DNA from 2 places in the Streptomyces sp. NPDC051219 genome. Region 2 is predicted to be linked to the other one. Evidence: riboswitches for the same ligand, from Rfam matches in the RefSeq annotation. Region 2 holds a riboswitch; the other holds the start of a gene.
What was found. Region 2 has a riboswitch for glycine ahead of gcvP (aminomethyl-transferring glycine dehydrogenase). Riboswitches for the same ligand answer to the same signal wherever they lie in the genome.
Positions count from the first base shown of each region.

Region 1: it holds a riboswitch for glycine, as region 2 does, so the genes downstream of both, gcvT (glycine cleavage system aminomethyltransferase GcvT) here and gcvP (aminomethyl-transferring glycine dehydrogenase) in region 2, are expected to answer to the same signal.

Region 1 covers NZ_JBFBAS010000021.1:71,421-81,011, reverse strand. The annotation lists gene glyA (serine hydroxymethyltransferase) at 1-1,212, opposite strand, end outside; gene gcvH (glycine cleavage system protein GcvH) at 1,229-1,606, opposite strand; gene gcvT (glycine cleavage system aminomethyltransferase GcvT) at 1,684-2,808, opposite strand; glycine riboswitch at 2,981-3,078, opposite strand; gene AB0M62_RS22900 (AAA family ATPase) at 3,292-3,933, shown strand; gene AB0M62_RS22895 (enhanced serine sensitivity protein SseB) at 4,173-4,976, shown strand; gene AB0M62_RS22890 (enhanced serine sensitivity protein SseB C-terminal domain-containing protein) at 5,159-5,944, shown strand; gene AB0M62_RS22885 (ABC transporter permease) at 6,409-7,407, shown strand; gene AB0M62_RS22880 (ABC transporter substrate-binding protein) at 7,524-9,305, shown strand; gene AB0M62_RS22875 (ABC transporter permease) at 9,431-9,591, shown strand, end outside.
Region 2 covers NZ_JBFBAS010000010.1:192,334-201,924, reverse strand. The annotation lists gene AB0M62_RS15105 (MerR family transcriptional regulator) at 55-699, shown strand; gene AB0M62_RS15100 (DNA polymerase IV) at 754-2,259, shown strand; gene AB0M62_RS15095 (PRC-barrel domain-containing protein) at 2,148-2,564, opposite strand; glycine riboswitch at 2,666-2,764, shown strand; gene gcvP (aminomethyl-transferring glycine dehydrogenase) at 2,951-5,836, shown strand; gene AB0M62_RS15085 (DUF5999 family protein) at 5,946-6,143, opposite strand; gene AB0M62_RS15080 (hypothetical protein) at 6,443-7,030, opposite strand; gene AB0M62_RS15075 (glutamate-cysteine ligase family protein) at 7,514-9,043, shown strand; gene AB0M62_RS15070 (CPBP family intramembrane glutamic endopeptidase) at 9,176-9,591, shown strand, end outside.

The sequences.
Region 1 (9,591 bases), on a different contig from region 2:
CGACTCACTGTCGTACGACGGCTTCAGCGCCTCGGCGATGATGTCGGCGACCTCGGTGAAGTCGTCGGCGCCGAAACCGCGCGTGGCCAGTGCCGGCGTACCGATGCGCAGACCCGAGGTGACCATCGGCGGCCGGGGGTCGTTCGGGATGGCGTTCCGGTTGACCGTGATGCCCAGCTCGTGGAGCCGGTCCTCGGCCTGCTGGCCGTCGAGCTCGGAGTTCCGCAGGTCGACGAGGACCAGGTGGACGTCCGTACCGCCGGTGAGGACGGACACGCCGTGCTCGGTGACGTCGGGCTGCACCAGGCGCTCGGCGAGGATGCGGGCGCCCTCGAGGGTGCGCTGCTGGCGCTCCTTGAACTCCTCGGACGCGGCGACCTTGAAGGAGACCGCCTTCGCCGCGATGACGTGCTCCAGGGGCCCGCCCTGCTGGCCGGGGAACACGGCGGAGTTGATCTTCTTCGCCAGCTCCTGCGTGGAGAGGATCACACCGCCGCGCGGACCACCGAGGGTCTTGTGGGTGGTGGTGGTGACGACGTGGGCGTGCGGCACCGGGTTCGGGTGCAGGCCCGCGGCCACCAGGCCGGCGAAGTGGGCCATGTCCACCATCAGGTACGCGCCGACCTCGTCGGCGATCCGGCGGAACGCCGCGAAGTCCAGCTGGCGCGGGTAGGCGGACCAGCCGGCGACGATCAGCTGCGGCCGGGACTCCTTGGCCAGGCGCTCGACCTCGCCCATGTCGACCTGGCCGGTCTCGTCGTCGACGTGGTACGGGACCACGTTGTAGAGCTTGCCGGAGAAGTTGATCTTCATGCCGTGGGTCAGGTGCCCGCCGTGGGCGAGGTTCAGACCCATGATCGTGTCGCCCGGCTTCAGCAGCGCGAACATCGCCGCCGCGTTGGCCTGGGCGCCCGAGTGCGGCTGGACGTTGGCGTGCTCGGCGCCGAACAGCGCCTTGATGCGGTCGATCGCGATCTGCTCGACCACGTCGACGTGCTCGCAGCCGCCGTAGTAGCGGCGGCCCGGGTAGCCCTCGGCGTACTTGTTGGTGAGAACCGAGCCCTGCGCCTCCATGACCGCGACCGGAGCGAAGTTCTCCGAGGCGATCATCTCGAGGGTGGACTGCTGGCGGTGGAGCTCGGCGTCGACAGCAGCGGCGACGTCCGGGTCCAGCTCGTGGAGGGAGGTGTTGAGAAGCGACTTCGAAGACATCACGGTCCCTGGGGTGTCAGTTGCCGGAGAGGGTGGCGTACTCGTCGGCGGAGAGCAGATCGTCCGGCGCGTCCGAGACGCGCACCTTGAACAGCCATCCACCCTCGTACGGGGCGGTGTTCACGAGCGACGGGTCGTCGACGACGTCCTGGTTGATCTCGGTGACCTCACCGGACACGGGGGAGTAGAGGTCGCTGACGGACTTGGTCGACTCCAGCTCGCCGCAGGTCTCGCCGGCGGCGACGGTGGCGCCCACCTCAGGGAGCTGGGCGAAGACGACGTCGCCGAGCGCGTTCGCGGCGAACTCCGTGATGCCGACCGTCGAGACGCCGTCCTCGGCGGCCGACAGCCACTCGTGCTCCTTGCTGTAACGCAGCTGCTGGGGGTTGCTCATGGCCTGATTCTCCTGGATGCGGGGGAGTGCTGGTGGACTGTCGTCTTGAAGAGTGAGACGCGCGGGTGTGCGCGAGGTCACTTCTGGCGCTTGTAGAAGGGGAGCGCCACAACCTCGTACGGCTCATGGGTACCGCGGATGTCGACGCCCACCCCGGAGGTGCCGGGCTCGGCGTGTGCCGCGTCCACGTACGCGATGGCGATCGGCTTGCCGAGGGTCGGGGACGGGGCGCCCGAAGTGACCTCTCCGACGACCTTGCCGTCCGCGACGACGGAGAAGCCGGCGCGGGGGACCCGGCGGCCCTCGGCGATCAGGCCGACCAGCTTGCGCGGCGGGTTGGTCGCGGCGCGCTCGGCGGCGGCCTCCAGGGCGGCGCGGCCGACGAAGTTGCCTCCGTTGGAGGTCTTCTCGAACTTGACGACCCGGCCGAGGCCCGCGTCGAACGGCGTCAGCGCGGTGGTCAGCTCGTGCCCGTACAGCGGCATGCCGGCCTCCAGGCGGAGCGTGTCGCGGCAGGACAGTCCGGCCGGGACGAGGCCTACGGGGGCGCCCGCCTCGGTCAGGGCCTGCCACAGCTTCTCGGCGTACTGCGGGGCGACGAACAGCTCGAAGCCGTCCTCGCCGGTGTAGCCGGTACGGGCGATCAGCGCGGGGACGCCGGCGACCGTGCCGGGCAGGCCCGCGTAGTACTTCAGCCCGTCCAGGTCGGCGTCGGTCAGCGACTTCAGGATGCCGGGAGACTCGGGACCCTGGACGGCGATCAGCGCGTATGCGTCACGGTCGTCGCGGACCTCGGCGTCGAACTCCCCGGCGCGGGCGGCGATGGCGTCCAGCACCGTCTGGGCGTTGGAGGCGTTGGCGACGACCATGTACTCGGTCTCACCGAGGCGGTAGACGATCAGGTCGTCGAGGATGCCGCCGTCCTCGTCGCAGATCATGGTGTAGCGGGCGCGGCCCACGGCGACACCGCCGATGTTGCCGACCAGAGAGAAGTCCAGGCAGTCTGCGGCCTGCGGACCCGTGACCGTGATCTCGCCCATGTGCGAGAGGTCGAAGAGACCGGCCTTGGTGCGGACCGCGTTGTGCTCGTCGCGTTCACTGCCGTACCGAAGCGGCATGTCCCAGCCCGCGAAATCGGTCATGGTCGCGCCCAGCGAGCGATGCACGGCATCGAGGGCAGTCAGGCGGGGGGTGTTCGTCATAGGGGTGGCTCCCAGGGCATGGCCGACGAGGACTTTCCTCCCCATCTGTCATCGGAACCTGAGAGGTTCACCACGACCGTGCGTAAATATGGCTGAACCATATGGCTGAACGTCGGTCGTGACTTGCACCTTGGGTGGAGCCACCTGGCAGCGGCCCGCTTTTCAGATGTGCCTCGCCCGCGCGGTACGGGGCCTGAGAGATTCAAGGGAGGGACTTGCTCCTTCGGCGCCCGGCGCACACAGTGGCCAGGACTCTCCCGCGCGGATTCAAGCGGCCGTTATGCAGTTGGCGCGGACATCATTGCACGCATCGGAGCAGTGTGGGGGGCCCGGCCCCAAACCGGCGCGAACGGCAAAACGCTTGTACCTCATTACCGTTTCTTTACACTCGGTGGACATGGGTACGAGTGACCCGACTGGGGGAGGACGATCACTGTGACGAGGCCTGGGGCGTATGCGACGACCGCGGGGGTCGCCGGCGCGATGCCCGCACAGCCCGGTGTGCCGGTGCGGAAGGCGCTCGGACGGCCCGAGCCGGTAGTCCGCGACCTGCGGGGGCGGGCCGGGCGCAGCCCGCACGGCCTCGATTTCGCGACGGGCGACGTGGTGGTCGTCTCCGGTCTGCCGGGCAGCGGCAAAAGCACGCTGATCAAGCGGACCGCGGCGACGCGCAGCATCGACTCCCAGGACGTACGCGAGCGCTGGGAGGACCGGATGCCCGGCCGCCTGCCGTACGCCGTCTACCGGCCCCTGGTGCGCATCGCGCATTACTCGGGCCTGTGGGGGGCGCTCCGCTCGGGCGAGAGCGTCGTCGTGCACGACTGCGGTACGCAGGCGTGGGTGCGCAGGCTCCTGGCCCGCGAGGCCCGGCGCCGGGGGCGCGCGCTCCATGTCCTGCTGCTCGACGTGACCCCCGAGGTCGCCCTGGAGGGCCAGGCCGAGCGAGGCCGTGGGGTCTCCGGCTACGCCTTCGCCCGGCACCGGCGGGCCGTGGGCCGGCTCGTGCGCGACGCGGAGAAGGGCCGGCTGCCGGCCGGCTGCACCTCGGCGGTGCTGCTGGACCGGAGCGCGGCGGGGGCGCTGCGGCGGATCGGCTTCGTGCCCGCCGACGACCGGGGCGAGTGACGCCGCGGGACGTCACGGGGGAATCCGACGCGTCAGGCCGGTCAGGTCGTTCGGCTCGGTCAGCTCGCTCGGGCAGGTCGGGTCGCTCAGCTCGTTCAGGCCCTTCACGGCGCGGCCAGTCGCGGAACGCCACGTGTTGCGGCGTGCAGGCGGCCGGCCGGGCATGACGCGCCGGACATCACCTAGGGTTTTTCCCGCAGGCAGCGCGGCAGCGTGGTGGGAAAGGGACTCCGGTGGACATGCACATTCCGGCGCAGGGCGCTCCGTACGGCGGCTGGCCGGGCAACGAGCTCGAGGAGGTGCTGGCCGCCTCGGTCGGCAACCCGTCCGCGGGCGGCCGGCTGATCGAGGTCCTGGGGCGCAGCCACGTCTGGGTACCTCTGCCGAACGGAGGCGGTCCCGACAGCCGGGATCTCGACCTGCCCACCATGGACATCCACGGCGCCGCGTACGTACCCGTCTTCAGCTCCGAGCAGCAGTTCCTGCACTGCGCCGGTTCTCACATGCCGTTCACCGTCGCGCCCGCCCGGGAGTTCGCCCGTGGCCTGCCGCCGCAGCTGGGCATCGCCGTGAACCCGGACGGCGCGGTGGGCGTGCCGCTGCCGCCCGCGGCTGTCGCCGAGCTGTGCCGGGTCGGCGCTGCGCCACTCGGGGGTCCCTCCCCGTCCGGAGGTCCCGGGGGAGGGGCGGCCAGTGGTGGCCGGGTACGGCTCTTCGAGCCGGACTGGCAGGACGACCCGCTCGACTTCCTGGCCGCGGCGGCGGCCGAGTTCGAGGCGTCCGGCACGGTGCTCTCCGCCCGGCGCTGCCTGGCCAGCATCGAAGGTGACGCCCCGGTGCTGTTCGTCGGCATCGAGCTGCTGGCCTGGGAACCCGCCGAGCGCAATGCCCCGATGGATGCTCTGGGCCGGGCGCTGGGCCGGGCCGAGGTGCCGTGGCCGGTCAACCTCGTCCTGCTCGACGTGGCCCAGGACCCGGTGGGGGACTGGATGCTGGACCGGGTGCAGCCGTTCTACCGGCGTCCTCGGCCGGACGCTCCGTAGCCTGTCCACAAGCGTCTCTCCAGCTCGCGCGACGGCGCGGGCGAGAAGTCCTGCGTCAAGTCGGTGTCAGGACTCCCGCTTAAGCTGGTTTGATGACCTGGCCGCACGAGTGTGCACCGAATGCGGCCGTCGGCCCCGTGACCGCGGGCCGGCACGGTGGACGGAAGAGGGGCGGGTTCCGGGTGAGTGCGTCAGGCACGGCGGCGGCCGGGCAGGTCGAGCACATGCTGCGCCAGGTGACGCCCGGGCGCTACGACGCCTACGAGGCGCTGCTGCACGCTCTCGCCGACCCCACGACCGGCCAGGTCTGGATGCTGCTCTGGCACGGGCAGGCCGGGTCCCCCGATGCCCAGTACGGGAACATGGAGGTGGACGGGCTCGGTTACGCGCCCTGCGTCACCTCCGCCCAGGAACTCGCCGCCAGCGGCTGGAACCGCGCCTGTGAGGTCGTCACCGGCCTCGACGTCGCCCGCGCGCTCTATCCCGACGGCTGGGGGATCTGGCTCAACCCGCACGCCCCCGGCGGCGGCGTCGGCATCCCGTGGGCGGACCTGCGCCGGATCGCCACCGGGCTGGACCGGATGCCGGCCGGACCGCTCCGGCTGTCCGAACCCGCCATCGAGATCCCGCAGTTCTACGCCCAGCTCACGCAGAACGCCCATCGCACCGGCCCCGTCCGGTCGCTGCGCCGCGCCTGGGTGCAGCCCGCGCTCGGCAGCCCGTACCTGGCCATCGGCCTCGATCTCTACGACACGACCGCGCCCTCGGTGGAGGCGGTACGCGTGATGATGCAGCAGTCGATCGGCGCCGTCCCGGACGGGCTGCCGGTCTCCACGGTCGCGATGTCCGACGAGTACGACCCGGTGGCGATGTGGCTGCGGGCGAAGGCCCGCCCGTTCTACGACCGCGAGGCGCACCAGCCTGCTGCGGCGCCCCCGGCGGCCTCGGGCTACCCGGGCACGTACTGACGCCCAGGGGCCGTCCCTGCCGCACCCGTTCGGGTCTCCCCCCGGTGCCCGGAGGCCGTCCCGTAGCCCGCCCGAGCCCCACACCGCTCCCTCGCGGCCCCACATCGCTCCCAGCCCCGGCCACTTCCCCGCCCAGGACAATTCCCGCGCAACCAGCACGCGTTGTTTTTCGTGTCCGATCCGGGCGTTACGGGCGGTCTTGCTCCGCTGAGCCGATCATTGCGTCCGGATAACGGAAGTCCCCTGGCCACATCACGGTTACGCATCCATTCCCCGACAGGTCTGGCGGGTGATCGCGGCAGCGTTGAAGACTCCCGCAACAAGGACCCGACGGTCCGGTGCACGAGCTGCTCCATCGAGCAATTTTCGCACCACGCGCACGATTTGCACCATTGATGTGAACGAAGCCGCCACAGCGGCGGGCATGGGCCGGCCACCGTCGGCCGAGAGGGGTCCCCACACCGATGACGGCACCACTGCACGACACGAGCGCGGCCGAGACCGCAGCCGTCGACGTCGCCGCCGATGTTCCCCAGAAGGCGATCGAGGGACGGTCCCCGTGGAAGATCGCCCTGATCCGGCTGAAGCGCGACAAAGTCGCCCTGGCCGGCGGCGTCGTGGTGCTGCTGCTGATTCTGGTCGCGATATTCGCTCCGCTGATCGTGAGCCTGCTCGGCCACCCGCCGGAGGAGCTGCACGAGGACCAGATCGACCCGCTGCTGGGTACCCCGATCGGCGACTGGGGCGGCATCAGTTCCGAGTTCCTCTTCGGGGTTGAACCGGTCAACGGCCGAGACGTCTTCAGCCGCGTGGTCTACGGAGCTCGCATCTCGCTTCTCGTCGCCTTCCTGTCGGCCTTCGTCGCGGTCGCGATGGGCACCGTATTCGGCGTCATGGCCGGCTACTTCGGAGGCTGGGTCGACGCGGCGATCAGCCGGGTGATGGACCTGCTGCTCGCCTTCCCGCAGCTGCTCTTCATCATCGCCCTGATCTCGGTCATCCCGAACGAGCTGTTCGGCTTCTCCGGTTCGGGGCTGCGCATCGCCGTCCTCGTGCTGGTGATCGGCTTCTTCGGCTGGCCGTACATCGGCCGCATCGTCCGGGGCCAGACGCTCTCGCTCCGCGAGCGGGAGTACGTCGAGGCCGCGCGCAGCCTCGGCGCGGGCCGGGTGTACATCCTCTTCCGGGAGCTGCTGCCGAACCTGGTGGCCCCGATCACCGTCTACGCGACGCTGATGATTCCCACCAACGTCCTGACGGAAGCCGCCCTGAGCTTCCTCGGCGTTGGCGTCAAGCCTCCCACCCCGTCGTGGGGCGAGACGCTCTCGACGGCCGTGCGCACGTACGAGGACGATCCGCTGTTCATGATCATCCCCGGTCTGGCGATCTTCGTCACCGTGTTGGCCTTCAACCTCTTCGGTGACGGCGTACGAGATGCGCTGGATCCGAAGGGGTCCCGCTGACCCCCGAGACCCCCGCACGTCCCTGCGGACAAACAGCCCCTGCCTATCAGTCAGGAGCGACAGCCAAGAACCACGGCTCTGAGAAGACCGTGACTACTACGGAGGTTGCGAGCATCGTGACAACCCATCGCACGTCGAAGCGCAGGCTTGCCGCAGGCACGGCTGTCGTGCTCGCGGCTCTGCTGACCACCACCGCATGTGGCGGCAACGGCAAGGACGACGAGAAGGACGGCGCCGGCAAGGCCCCCGGTTTCAACGCGGGCATAGGCAAGGTGGCCAACGCGTCCGACAAGAAGGGCGGCACCCTGAAGTTCGTCGGCACGCAGGACGCCGACTCCTGGGACCCGCAGCGCGGCTATTACGGCTTCATGTGGGACTTCGCCCGCTACTACACGCGTCAGCTCGTCAGCTTCAAGCCTGAGGCGGGCCCGGCCAGCACGGAGCTCGTGCCGGACCTCGCGACCGCCAACGCGGAGATCTCGGACGGCGGCAAGACCTACAAGTACACGCTCAAGGACGACGTGACCTGGGAGGACGGCACGCCCGTCACCTCGCAGGACATCAAGTACGGCATCGAGCGCACCTGGGCCCAGGACGTCATCTCCGGCGGCCCGGTCTACCTGATGCAGGTCCTCGACCCCAAGGGCGAGTACAAGGGTCCCTACAAGGACACGTCGCCGGACAAGCTCGGCCTGAAGGCCATCGAGACGCCGGACGCGAAGACCATCATCTTCAAGCTCCCGAAGCCGAACGGCGACTTCGAGCAGATGCTCGCCATGCCGGCCGCCTCCCCGGTGAAGAAGGAGAAGGACACCGCGGCCAAGTACGGCCTGAAGCCCTTCTCCAACGGCCCGTACAAGATTGACTCGTACGCGCCGAACAAGTCGATGTCGCTGTCCCGCAACAAGAACTGGAAGCCCGCCTCGGACACCATCCGCAAGGCGCTTCCGGACAAGATCACGGTCACCTTCATGGCCAACGCGGACGACATGGACAAGCGCCTGCTCAAGGGCGACTTCGACGTCGACATCAACGCGACCGGCATCGGCCAGGCGTCCCGCACGACGGCTCTGCGCGAGCACAAGGCCAACCTGGACAACGGCCAGACCGGCTTCATCCGCTACGCGGTGTTCCCGCAGACGGTCAAGCCGTTCGACAACATCGAGTGCCGCAAGGCGGTCATCTACGCCGCCGACAAGAAGTCGCTGCAGACCGCCCGTGGCGGCCCGCAGGCCGGTGGTGACATCGCCCCGAACATGCTCCCGGCGGGCATCAAGGGCGCGGACACCAAGTACGACCCGTACGAGGTCCTGAAGAACGACGGCGGCCCGAACCTCGAGAAGGCCAAGGCGGCGCTCAAGGCGTGCGGTCAGCCGAACGGCTTCAAGACCACCATCGCGGTGCGCAACAACAAGCCGGTCGAGGTGGCCACGGCCGTCTCGCTGCAGAACGCGCTGAAGCAGGTCGGCATCGACGCCCAGGTCGACCAGTTCGACGGCGCCCAGACGTCCGGCATCATCGGTTCGCCGAAGGTCGTCAAGGACAAGGGCTACGGCATCATCATCATGGGCTGGGGCGCGGACTTCCCGACCGGCCAGGGCTTCTCCCAGCCGCTGGTCGACGGCCGGTTCATCCTGCAGAGCGGTAACAACAACTTCTCCGAGCTGAACGACCCCGCGATCAACAAGCTCTTCGACGACGCCATCGCCGAGACCGACCCGGACAAGGCCGGCGAGATCTACAAGCAGATGAACCAGAAGGTCTCCGAGGCCGCTGTCTACCTGCCCTTCGTCTACGACAAGACGATCACGTGGCGCAGCAGCCGACTGACCAACGCCTACACGGCCGACGCCTACAACGGCCGCTACGACTACGCCTCGCTCGGCGTCGTCAAGTAAAACCCAGTCAGTTCACGTTCCAGTGCCACACCCGCTAGGCACGAAGGGCAGGTGATGGCCGCGAGCGGTGGCCCGGAGCCCTCTCCATAAGAGAGGGCCCCCGGGCCGCCGTCGGGCCGAGCGCAGTGCTTGCATATCTCATCAGGCGAATCTTCGCCGTCGTCGTCATGCTGATGGTCATCACTCTGGTGACCTTCGGAATCTTCTTCCTCTTCCCCAAGATGATCGGGACGGACCCGGCGCTGTACTTCGTCGGTAAGCAGTCCGACCCCGCCGCCATCGAGGG
Region 2 (9,591 bases):
CACCCCTGGTGACTGCCTACCGTCGAGAGGGCAGGTCAAGGACGGAGGGTCGGCGTGAGAAGCAGCGGCGGCGGTACGGCGGGGGGTGCCCCTGGACGAAGTCCGGGGGAGGGCGGGCCGTATCCGCTTCACAGCAATGCGGCCGAATCCACAAGGCGTCAGCAGGGACCGGTGGGGGCGGACGGCGGGCAGGACGCGGAGCAGACCGAGCAGGTCGGGTACCGCGGCCCGACCGCGTGTGCGGCCGCGGGAATCACTTACCGACAGCTCGACTACTGGGCGCGTACCGGCCTCGTGGAGCCCAGCGTGCGGCCCGCCTATGGTTCCGGTACCCAGCGGCTCTACAGCTTCCGGGACGTCGTCGTCCTCAAGATCGTGAAGCGCTTCCTGGACACGGGGGTCGCCCTTCAGAACATCCGGACCGCGGTCCAGCACCTGCGCGCCCGCGGGTTCGCGGATCTGGAGCGGATGACGCTGATGAGCGACGGGGCGACGGTGTATGAGTGCACCTCACCCGACGAGGTGGTCGACCTCCTCCAAGGTGGGCAGGGCATCTTCGGGATCGCTGTCGGGGTGGTGTGGCGGGATGTCGAGAGTGCACTGTCCCAGCTGCACGGCGAGCGCATCGACACCGGCGAGACGCTGGTCGGGCACCACCCCGCCGATGAACTGGCCAGACGCCGCAACAAGGCGGTCTGAGGCCGTGCGCGCGTGACGGGGGCAATGTCAGTGGCGTAGGGCAGCATCGGTGACGTGAGAGCCGCGCCCACAATCCTGCACCTGGACATGGATGCCTTCTTCGCCGCCGCCGAGCAGGCAGCGAAGCCCAGCCTGCGCGGCAAACCGGTGGTCGTCGGCGGTCTCGGGCCGCGCGGGGTCGTCGCCACCGCCTCGTACGAGGCCAGACGCTTCGGCGTGCACTCCGCGATGCCCATGGCGCAGGCCCGGCGGCTGGCGCCCCACGCGGCTTACCTCGTGCCCCGCTTCTCGCTGTACCGCGCGGTCAGCGACCAGGTCATGGAGCTGCTCGGCCGGCTGTCGCCGCTCGTGGAGCCGCTGAGCCTGGACGAGGCGTTCGTCGACCTGGAGGCGGGCGGGTCGGCCGATGACTCGGCGTCCGCGAGAGCGGCGGGGGAGCGGCTGCGTCGGGACATCCTGGCCGTGACCGGGCTGACCGGTTCGGTGGGGCTCGCGGGGTCGAAGATGCTGGCCAAAATTGCCTCGGAACAGGCCAAACCGGACGGCCTTGTGGTCGTCGAGCCCGGAACCGAGCGCGAGCTGCTGGCCCCCATGCCGGTACGGACGCTGCCCGGCGTGGGCCCGGCCACCGGTGAGCATCTGCGGCGTGCCGGCATCACCACGATCGCGGAGCTGGCGGAGGCCGGCGAGGACGAGCTGGTCCGGCTGCTGGGCCGGGCACACGGCGGCTCGCTGCACCGGATGGCACAGGGGCTCGACGACCGGCCGGTGGTCGCCGAGCGTGATGCGAAATCGGTGTCGGTCGAGGACACGTTCGATGTCGACCTGCACGACCGGGGGCGGGTGCGGACAGAAGTGCAGCGGCTGGCCGACCGGTGTACGCAGCGGCTGCGAGCGGCGGGACGGTCCGGCCGTACGGTCGTGCTGAAGGTGCGTCGGTACGACTTCTCGACGCTGACCCGTTCCGAGACGCTCCGGGGTCCTACGGACGACCCCACCGTGGTGCGCGAGGCCGCCGCACGACTGCTCGAGGCGGTGGACACCACGGGCGGGGTCAGGTTGCTGGGCGTGGGTGTCACCGGCCTGGCGGACTTCACCCAGGAGGATCTGTTCGCGCAGGCGGCGGGAGAGCCGGCCGAGCCTGCGGAGGGCGGCGAAGAGGCCGGGAAGGCCGTCGGTGAACTCGTGGAGGGCCCGAACGCCGGGGGCCGGGCCGGGGCACAGGCCGGGGAGGGGCCCGCTCCCCCGTCCGAGCGGCGCTGGCCTGCCGGACACGATGTGCGGCACGCCGTGTACGGGGCGGGATGGGTGCAGGGGAGCGGGGTGGGGCGGGTGACGGTGCGGTTCGAGGAGCCCGGGTCGGAGCCCGGCAGAGTGCGGACGTTCCGGGTCGATGATCCGGATCTGGAGCCCTCGGATCCGCTGCCTCTCGTCGGCCGGGTTGCGGATCAGGCGTCTTCGGTGCCGGCGATCCGGCCGAAGTCGCGGTCCGCGGGGGAGGGGGCGGAGGGCGACGGGGGACCCGCCATCCCTCCGGGGAACGAGACGTCCAGACCATAGTGGTGGTAGAGCTGGAGCTCCTGTTCCGGGGAGAGATGGCGGCCCACACCGAAGTCGGGGGCGTCCTTGATGAGAGCCCGTTCGAAGGGCACGCGCAGGCCGTCCGCGACCACTTCGCTGGGCTCCAGCGGCACGAACGCGTCACGGCTGAACAGTCCAGTGCGTACGGCCGCCCACTCCGGCATGCCGGTGGCATCGTCGAGATAGACCTCGTCAATGGTGCCGATCTTGGTGCCATTACGGTCGAACGCCTTGCGGCCGATCAGGCTGCGCGGATCGATATCGGTCTGCACGGTCCCTCCAATTGGTCGCAACTGCTCCGTAAATACTACAAAAGTGCACATTTGGGGTTGCGGCCACTCGGGGGACCTCCGCAGGTGGCGCTGGTAGGCTGGCTGTCGGCTGCTGACCCCGTGCGGGAGAGTCCTCCGAATGCAGTAGACGGAGGCGCCGAAGGAGCAAATCCTCCCCGGAATCTCTCAGGCACACGTACCGCACGGACGAGGTCACTCTGGAAAGCAGGGGCGGGCGTCGGGCGGTACACACCGGATCCCCTCCTCACCGACGGTGAAAGCCGGCGCGCCTCGGCGGGCCGGTGAAACTCTCAGGTTGAGATGACAGAGGGGGAGGCCGTCCGGGCACCCGCGCCGTGGTGCCCCTCGCAGGTCGCGTCAGACCAGGAGGCCTCCCGATGACCGCCAACCGCATTCCGCTCTCCCAGCTGGAGCGTGGCATTCCCTTCGAGCACCGCCACATCGGCCCCGATGCCGAGGCGCAGGCGAAGATGCTCGCCCAGGTCGGCTACGGCTCGCTCGACGAGCTCACGGCCGCTGCGGTACCCGACGTGATCAAGAGCGCAGAAACGCTCCGCCTTCCGGACGCCCGCTCCGAGGCCGAGGTGCTCGCCGAACTGCGCTCCCTCGCGGAGCGCAACCAGGTGCTCGCCCCGATGATCGGGCTCGGTTACTACGGCACCTTCACCCCGCCGGTGATCCTCCGCAACGTGATGGAGAACCCGGCCTGGTACACCGCCTACACGCCGTATCAGCCGGAGATCTCGCAGGGCCGCCTCGAGGCGCTGCTGAACTTCCAGACCGTCGTCGCCGAGCTGACCGGGCTGCCGACCTCCGGCGCCTCCCTGCTCGACGAGGGCACCGCGGCCGCCGAGGCGATGTCGCTCTCCCGGCGGGTGGGCAAGGTCAAGGAGGGCGTCTTCCTGGTCGACGCCGACACGCTCCCGCAGACCATCGCCGTGATCGAGACCCGCGCCGAACCGACCGGGGTCGAGGTCGTCGTCGCCGACCTGTCCCAGGGCATCCCGGCAGAGGTCGCCGAGCGAGGAGTCTTCGGCGTACTGCTGCAGTACCCCGGCGCCTCCGGCGAGGTCCGCGACCTCAAGCCGGTCGTCGAGCGGGCCCACGAACTGGGCGCGATCGTCACCGTCGCCGCCGACCTGCTCGCGCTCACCCTGCTCGTCCCGCCCGGCGAGCTCGGCGCCGACATCGCGGTCGGCACCACCCAGCGCTTCGGTGTGCCGATGGGCTTCGGCGGACCGCACGCCGGCTTCATGGCCGTACGCGACAAGTTCGCCCGCAGCCTGCCCGGCCGTCTGGTAGGTGTCTCCGTGGACGCCGATGGCAACAAGGCGTACCGGCTGGCGCTGCAGACTCGCGAGCAGCACATCCGCCGCGAGAAGGCGACCAGCAACATCTGTACCGCGCAGGTCCTGCTTGCGGTGATGGCCGGAATGTACGCCGTCTACCACGGCCCGGACGGGCTGCGGGGGATCGCGCGGCGCACCCACCGCTACGCCACGCTGCTTGCCGAGGGCCTGCGGGCCGGCGGCGCCGAGGTCGTGCACGGTGCGTACTTCGACACGCTGACCGTACGGGTGCCGGGCCGGGCCGACGCAGTCGTGGCCGCCGCCCGTGAGGGCGGGGTCAACCTGCGGCTGGTCGACGCCGACCACGTCTCCATCGCGTGCGACGAGACCACCGGCCGCACCGAGATCACGGCTGTCTGGGCCGCCTTCGGGGTCGAGGCCGACATCGAGGCACTGGACGCGGCCGGGGCGGACACGCTGTCCGAGGGCCTGCTGCGGACGGACGACTTCCTCACCCACCCGGTCTTCCACCAGCACCGCTCCGAGACCGCGATGCTGCGGTACCTGCGGAAGCTCGCGGACCGGGACTACGCGCTGGACCGGGGCATGATCCCGCTGGGCTCCTGCACCATGAAGCTCAACGCGACCACCGAGATGGAGCCGGTGACCTGGCCGGAGTTCGCGGCGCTGCACCCGTTCGCCCCCGTGGACCAGGCGCAGGGCTACCTCACGCTCATCCGTGAGCTGGAGGAGCGCCTTGCCGAGGTCACCGGGTACGCCAAGGTGTCGATCCAGCCCAACGCCGGCTCGCAGGGCGAGCTCGCGGGCCTGCTGGCCGTACGGGCGTACCACCGGGCCAATGGCGACACCCAGCGCACCATCTGCCTGATCCCGTCCTCCGCGCACGGCACGAACGCGGCCAGCGCCGTGATGGCCGGGATGACGGTCGTCGTCGTCAAGACCGCCGACGACGGCGAGGTGGACGCCGAGGACCTGCGCGCCAAGATCGAGCAGTACCGCGACGAGCTCGCCGTGCTCATGATCACGTACCCGTCCACGCACGGCGTGTTCGAGGAGCACGTCGCCGACATCTGCGCCGCCGTGCACGACGCGGGCGGCCAGGTGTACGTGGACGGCGCCAACCTCAACGCACTGGTGGGCGTGGCCCGGCCGGGCAAGTTCGGCGGCGACGTCTCGCACCTCAACCTGCACAAGACCTTCTGCATCCCGCACGGCGGCGGCGGTCCGGGCGTCGGCCCGGTCGGTGTCCGGGCGCACCTCGCCCCGTACCTGCCGAACCACCCGCTGCAGCCGACCGCGGGACCGGAGACGGGTGTCGGCCCGATCTCCGCCGCTCCCTGGGGCTCCGCGGGCATCCTGCCGATCTCCTGGGCGTACGTACGCCTCATGGGCGGCGAGGGCCTCAAGCGCGCCACCCAGGTCGCGGTGCTCGGCGCCAACTACATCGCCAAGCGGCTGGAGCCGCACTACCCCGTGCTGTACACCGGCCCTAACGGGCTGGTCGCCCACGAGTGCATCGTGGACCTGCGGCCGCTGTCCAAGGCCACCGGCGTCAGCGTGGACGACATCGCCAAGCGACTGATCGACTACGGGTTCCACGCGCCGACGATGTCGTTCCCGGTGGCGGGCACGCTGATGATCGAGCCGACCGAGAGCGAGGACCTCGGAGAGCTCGACCGCTTCTGCGAGGCGATGATCGCGATCCGCGGCGAGATCGAGCGGGTCGCCTCGGGCGAGTGGCCGGCCGACGACAACCCGCTGCATCACGCGCCGCACACGGCGGCCGCGCTGGGCGGGGAGTGGGACCACGCGTACACCCGTGAGGAGGCGGTCTTCCCGGCCGGCGTCTCGGCGGCGGACAAGTACTGGCCGCCGGTGCGCAGGATCGACGGCGCCTTCGGCGACCGCAACCTCGTCTGCTCCTGCCCGCCGCTGGACGAGTACGACAACTGACGCGTCCGACGCGTCGGCCCGCGGGCGTGCGTCAGGGCCGGTTCGGAGAGTCTCCGGGCCGGCCCTTCGTCGTGCTGTTCGTGGTTCGCAGTACGCCCGCCCGGCGGGGTCAGGCGGCCTTCATGACCTGAAGCGGCCGGTGCGGGGCGATGATCTGCCCGTCCGGCAGCAGCTCACCGGTGTCCTCGAACAGGAGGACTCCGTTGCACAGCAGGCTCCAGCCCTGTTCCGGGTGGTGCGCAACGACATGCGCCGCCTCCCGGTCGGCGGAGTCGGCTGACGGGCACGGTGGCTGGTGCTGGCACATGGATGCGTTCTTTCGCTGCGGTGTAGTGAGTGTCCTGCGGCTCGATGCGGTGTTCATGGCCGCCCCCCGTAATCAGTCGGTCGGTCCGGTCCCCAGTGTTGCCCTACAGGCGTCAATCCGCAGGGATTTCCCGGCAGCTCTGCCTTACTGATTAATGACGCATCACCCGTGCGGACGGTTCAGCTCAACTGCACGGTCTCTTCGGATGGTTCGGAGTGGCCGGACCGGACTAGTCCGGACGGGGCCGACAGCAGGGCGCCCCGCGACCGGGCCCGGTCGCGGGGCGCTGGACTGCCGTGTCAGGCGGGCGAGCCGAGCAGGGGCACCTTGGAGAGGCGATGGGTCAGTACGGGCAGCAGATCGGCCACGCGGTGCGGCCGGTCCGCGGCTATGCCCGGCGGTGCGGGGGCCAGGGGCACCAGCAGATCCGCGGGCGCGGGGCCGCCGGCGGACGCGTCGGCGTTCACCTCGCCGTGCAGCCACAGGGTGAGCATGTAGAGCTCCGGAACCGACAGAAGTCGCGGCTGGTAGTGAGAGGTCATTGTCTCCGCCTGGCGCAGTGCACGTTCCGTCGCGCCGACGTACGGACCCTCGAAGAAGCGCGCGAAGGCCCATCCGTCCGGGGTGAGCATGGTGTCCGCGGCTGCGACGGGGCGGTCGCCGCAATGGATCAGGAAGCGCCATCCGGCGAGCCGGGTGCGTGGCGGCTGGTCGCCCGGCGTGATCCGGTCCAGCACGTGGACAGGAAGCGGGAGTTCGGGGCTCAGCGGGCCAAGGGCGGCGCGGAGAGCGGGGGTGCGGGCTTCGCGGACGGCGGTGGGGGAACCGAGTGCCGCGAGAACGCTGCGCAAGGCGGGCGCGGGAGCCGGGGGGACATGCAGCGGCATGGTGGGACGCCTCTCACTTGGGAGACACGGTGAAGCGTGGCAGGTGCGGACGGCGCTGTCGCATTCTGGGGCCAGAGGGGGGCCGTGGGGCAATGGCCGGGCGCCAACTCTCTGCCTCGTTTGTCGAGTTTATATGACCCGTGTTCACGCAGTGTTTCAGCTAGCTGTCCCGCGTATTGCCGACAAGGCGGAATCGGGCCTCGCTCTGCAGGCATTTCGTCCCGATTCTCGGGCAGCTGTGCGCCCCGACCTGGAGGACTTCGGCTGAGCCGGACGGCCGAAAATCATCGGTACTTTTCACCAGGCAGTTGGAAATGGTAACTGCACATTGCTGCATGCCCGGTGAATGTGCCGGGCCGTTACGATAGGAGAGTAACGGCCGACGGGCCCCCGCGGGGCGTTGTCGATCACTTCGGTGGGCATCATCGACCGTGACGCGAGCGGCCGGCGCCGCTGGCTGCCCACTCGAGGAGGGACGCTTCGATGGGGGAGAAGGTCGTGGCAGGCGGATTCGACCTGTCCGATCGGCAACGCTACCGGCGTAAGCACCATGAGTGTCTGGAGGGACTGGCGCGACTCCTGAAGGAGAAGCGCTTCGACCGGCCGAAGAATCTCATGGGGCTGGAGATCGAACTGAATCTCGCCGGCGCGGACGGCATGCCCAGGATGATGAATGCGCAAGTGCTCGAACGCATCGCCAGTCAGGATTTCCAGACCGAACTCGGAATGTTCAATCTGGAAGTGAACATTGTGCCGCACCGGCTCGGTGGTCGGGTTTTCGATCAGCTCGCCGAGGAGTTGCGCACCGGACTGGCATATGCCCATCGAAAGGCCGGCGAGGTGGATGCCGGCATCGTCATGATCGGAATTCTGCCGACGCTCTCCCGAAACGACCTCGTCTCGGCGAATCTGTCCCACGTCGACCGCTACCTGCTGCTCAACGACCAGATGCGCGCGGCCCGCGGAGAGGACTTCACCCTCGACATCGAGGGCGTGGAGCGTCTGACCTGCACGTCTACCTCAATCGCCCCCGAAGCCGCCTGCACCTCCGTGCAGTTGCACCTTCAGGTCACGCCGGGACGCTTCGCCGATGTGTGGAACGCCGCGCAGGCCGTTGCCGCCCTGCAGATAGCCGTCGGCGCCAATTCTCCCTTCCTGTTCGGACGGGAGCTGTGGCGCGAGTCCCGGCCGCCGCTCTTCCAGCAGGCCACCGACACCCGCCCGCCCGAACTTCAGGCGCAGGGCGTCCGGCCCCGCACGTGGTTCGGCGAGCGGTGGGTGGAGTCGGCGTACGACCTGTTCGAGGAGAACCTGCGCTACTTCCCCGCCCTGCTGCCGATCTGCGACGAGGAGGACCCCCTGAGGGCGCTCGACGACGGCGGCGTACCGAGCCTGAAGGAAATGGTGCTCCACAACGGGACGGTCTACCGCTGGAACCGGCCCGTGTACGGGGTCGCCGACGGCATGCCGCACCTGCGGGTGGAGAACCGGGTCCTGCCGGCCGGACCCACGGTCACCGACGTGATCGCCAACGCCGCCTTCTACTACGGCATGGTCCGGGCGCTCGCCGAGGACTCCCGGCCGGTCTGGTCCCGGCTCCCCTTCGCCGACGCGGCCGCCAATTTCGACACCGCGTGCCGGCACGGCATCGATGCCGAGCTGCGCTGGCCGAGGCGGGGCCGTGCCGGGGGTCTGGCGACCGTCCCGGCCGTCACACTTGTACGGGAGGAGCTACTGCCGCTCGCCGCAGCAGGCCTCGACGCCTGGGGGATCGAGCCGGCGGACCGGGACTACTACCTCGGAGTGATCGAGGAGCGGTGCAGGCGCCGGGTCAACGGTGCCTCGTGGCAGGTGGACACGTACCACCGGGCGCTGGAGGCGGGGCTGGAGCGGGACGTGGCGCTCGCTGCCACGACCCGGCGCTACGCGGAGCTGATGCGTGAGGGGGAGCCGGTGCACACCTGGCCGGCAGGACTCCCCACGCTCGCCAGGACGACGGCCGGCCGCGGCTGAGGACCGGGCCGCGCGAACTGCCGAACGCCAGACCCGGGTCCACGGGGCGGCGGATCGTCGGGCAAGCTGTGACGTCCCCGGCAGCCGAGGGTGTTGCCGAAGGAGGCGGGCGTGCAGGCGGAGGCGGAACGCGTGGCTGAATCATGGCGTGAGGGGGAGGGGGCCCGGAAGATCCTCCGGTCCGAGACGCTGCTCGTGCTGGCGCTGTCGCTCGGCGCGAGCGCGGTGTCGGCGCTGATCAGCTTTGTGGGCTCGCTGACCAAACCGGGCGGTCTGAAGGACCAGGCGGCCACGCTCAACGGCTCGTACGCGCCCGGCCGGCCGTGGCTGGATCTCGCGTGGCAGCTGTTCGGCATCGCGACGGCGCTCGTGCCCGTCCTGCTCGTGGCGCATCTGCTGGTGAGGGAGGGGGCCGGCCTGCGGGCGATCGGGCTGGACCGGACGCGGCCGTGGCAGGACCTCGGGCGCGGGACCCTCGTCGCGGCGGGCATCGGCAGCGCGGGGCTGGCCTTCTACCTGGTCGCGCGGACGGCCGGGTTCAACCTGAC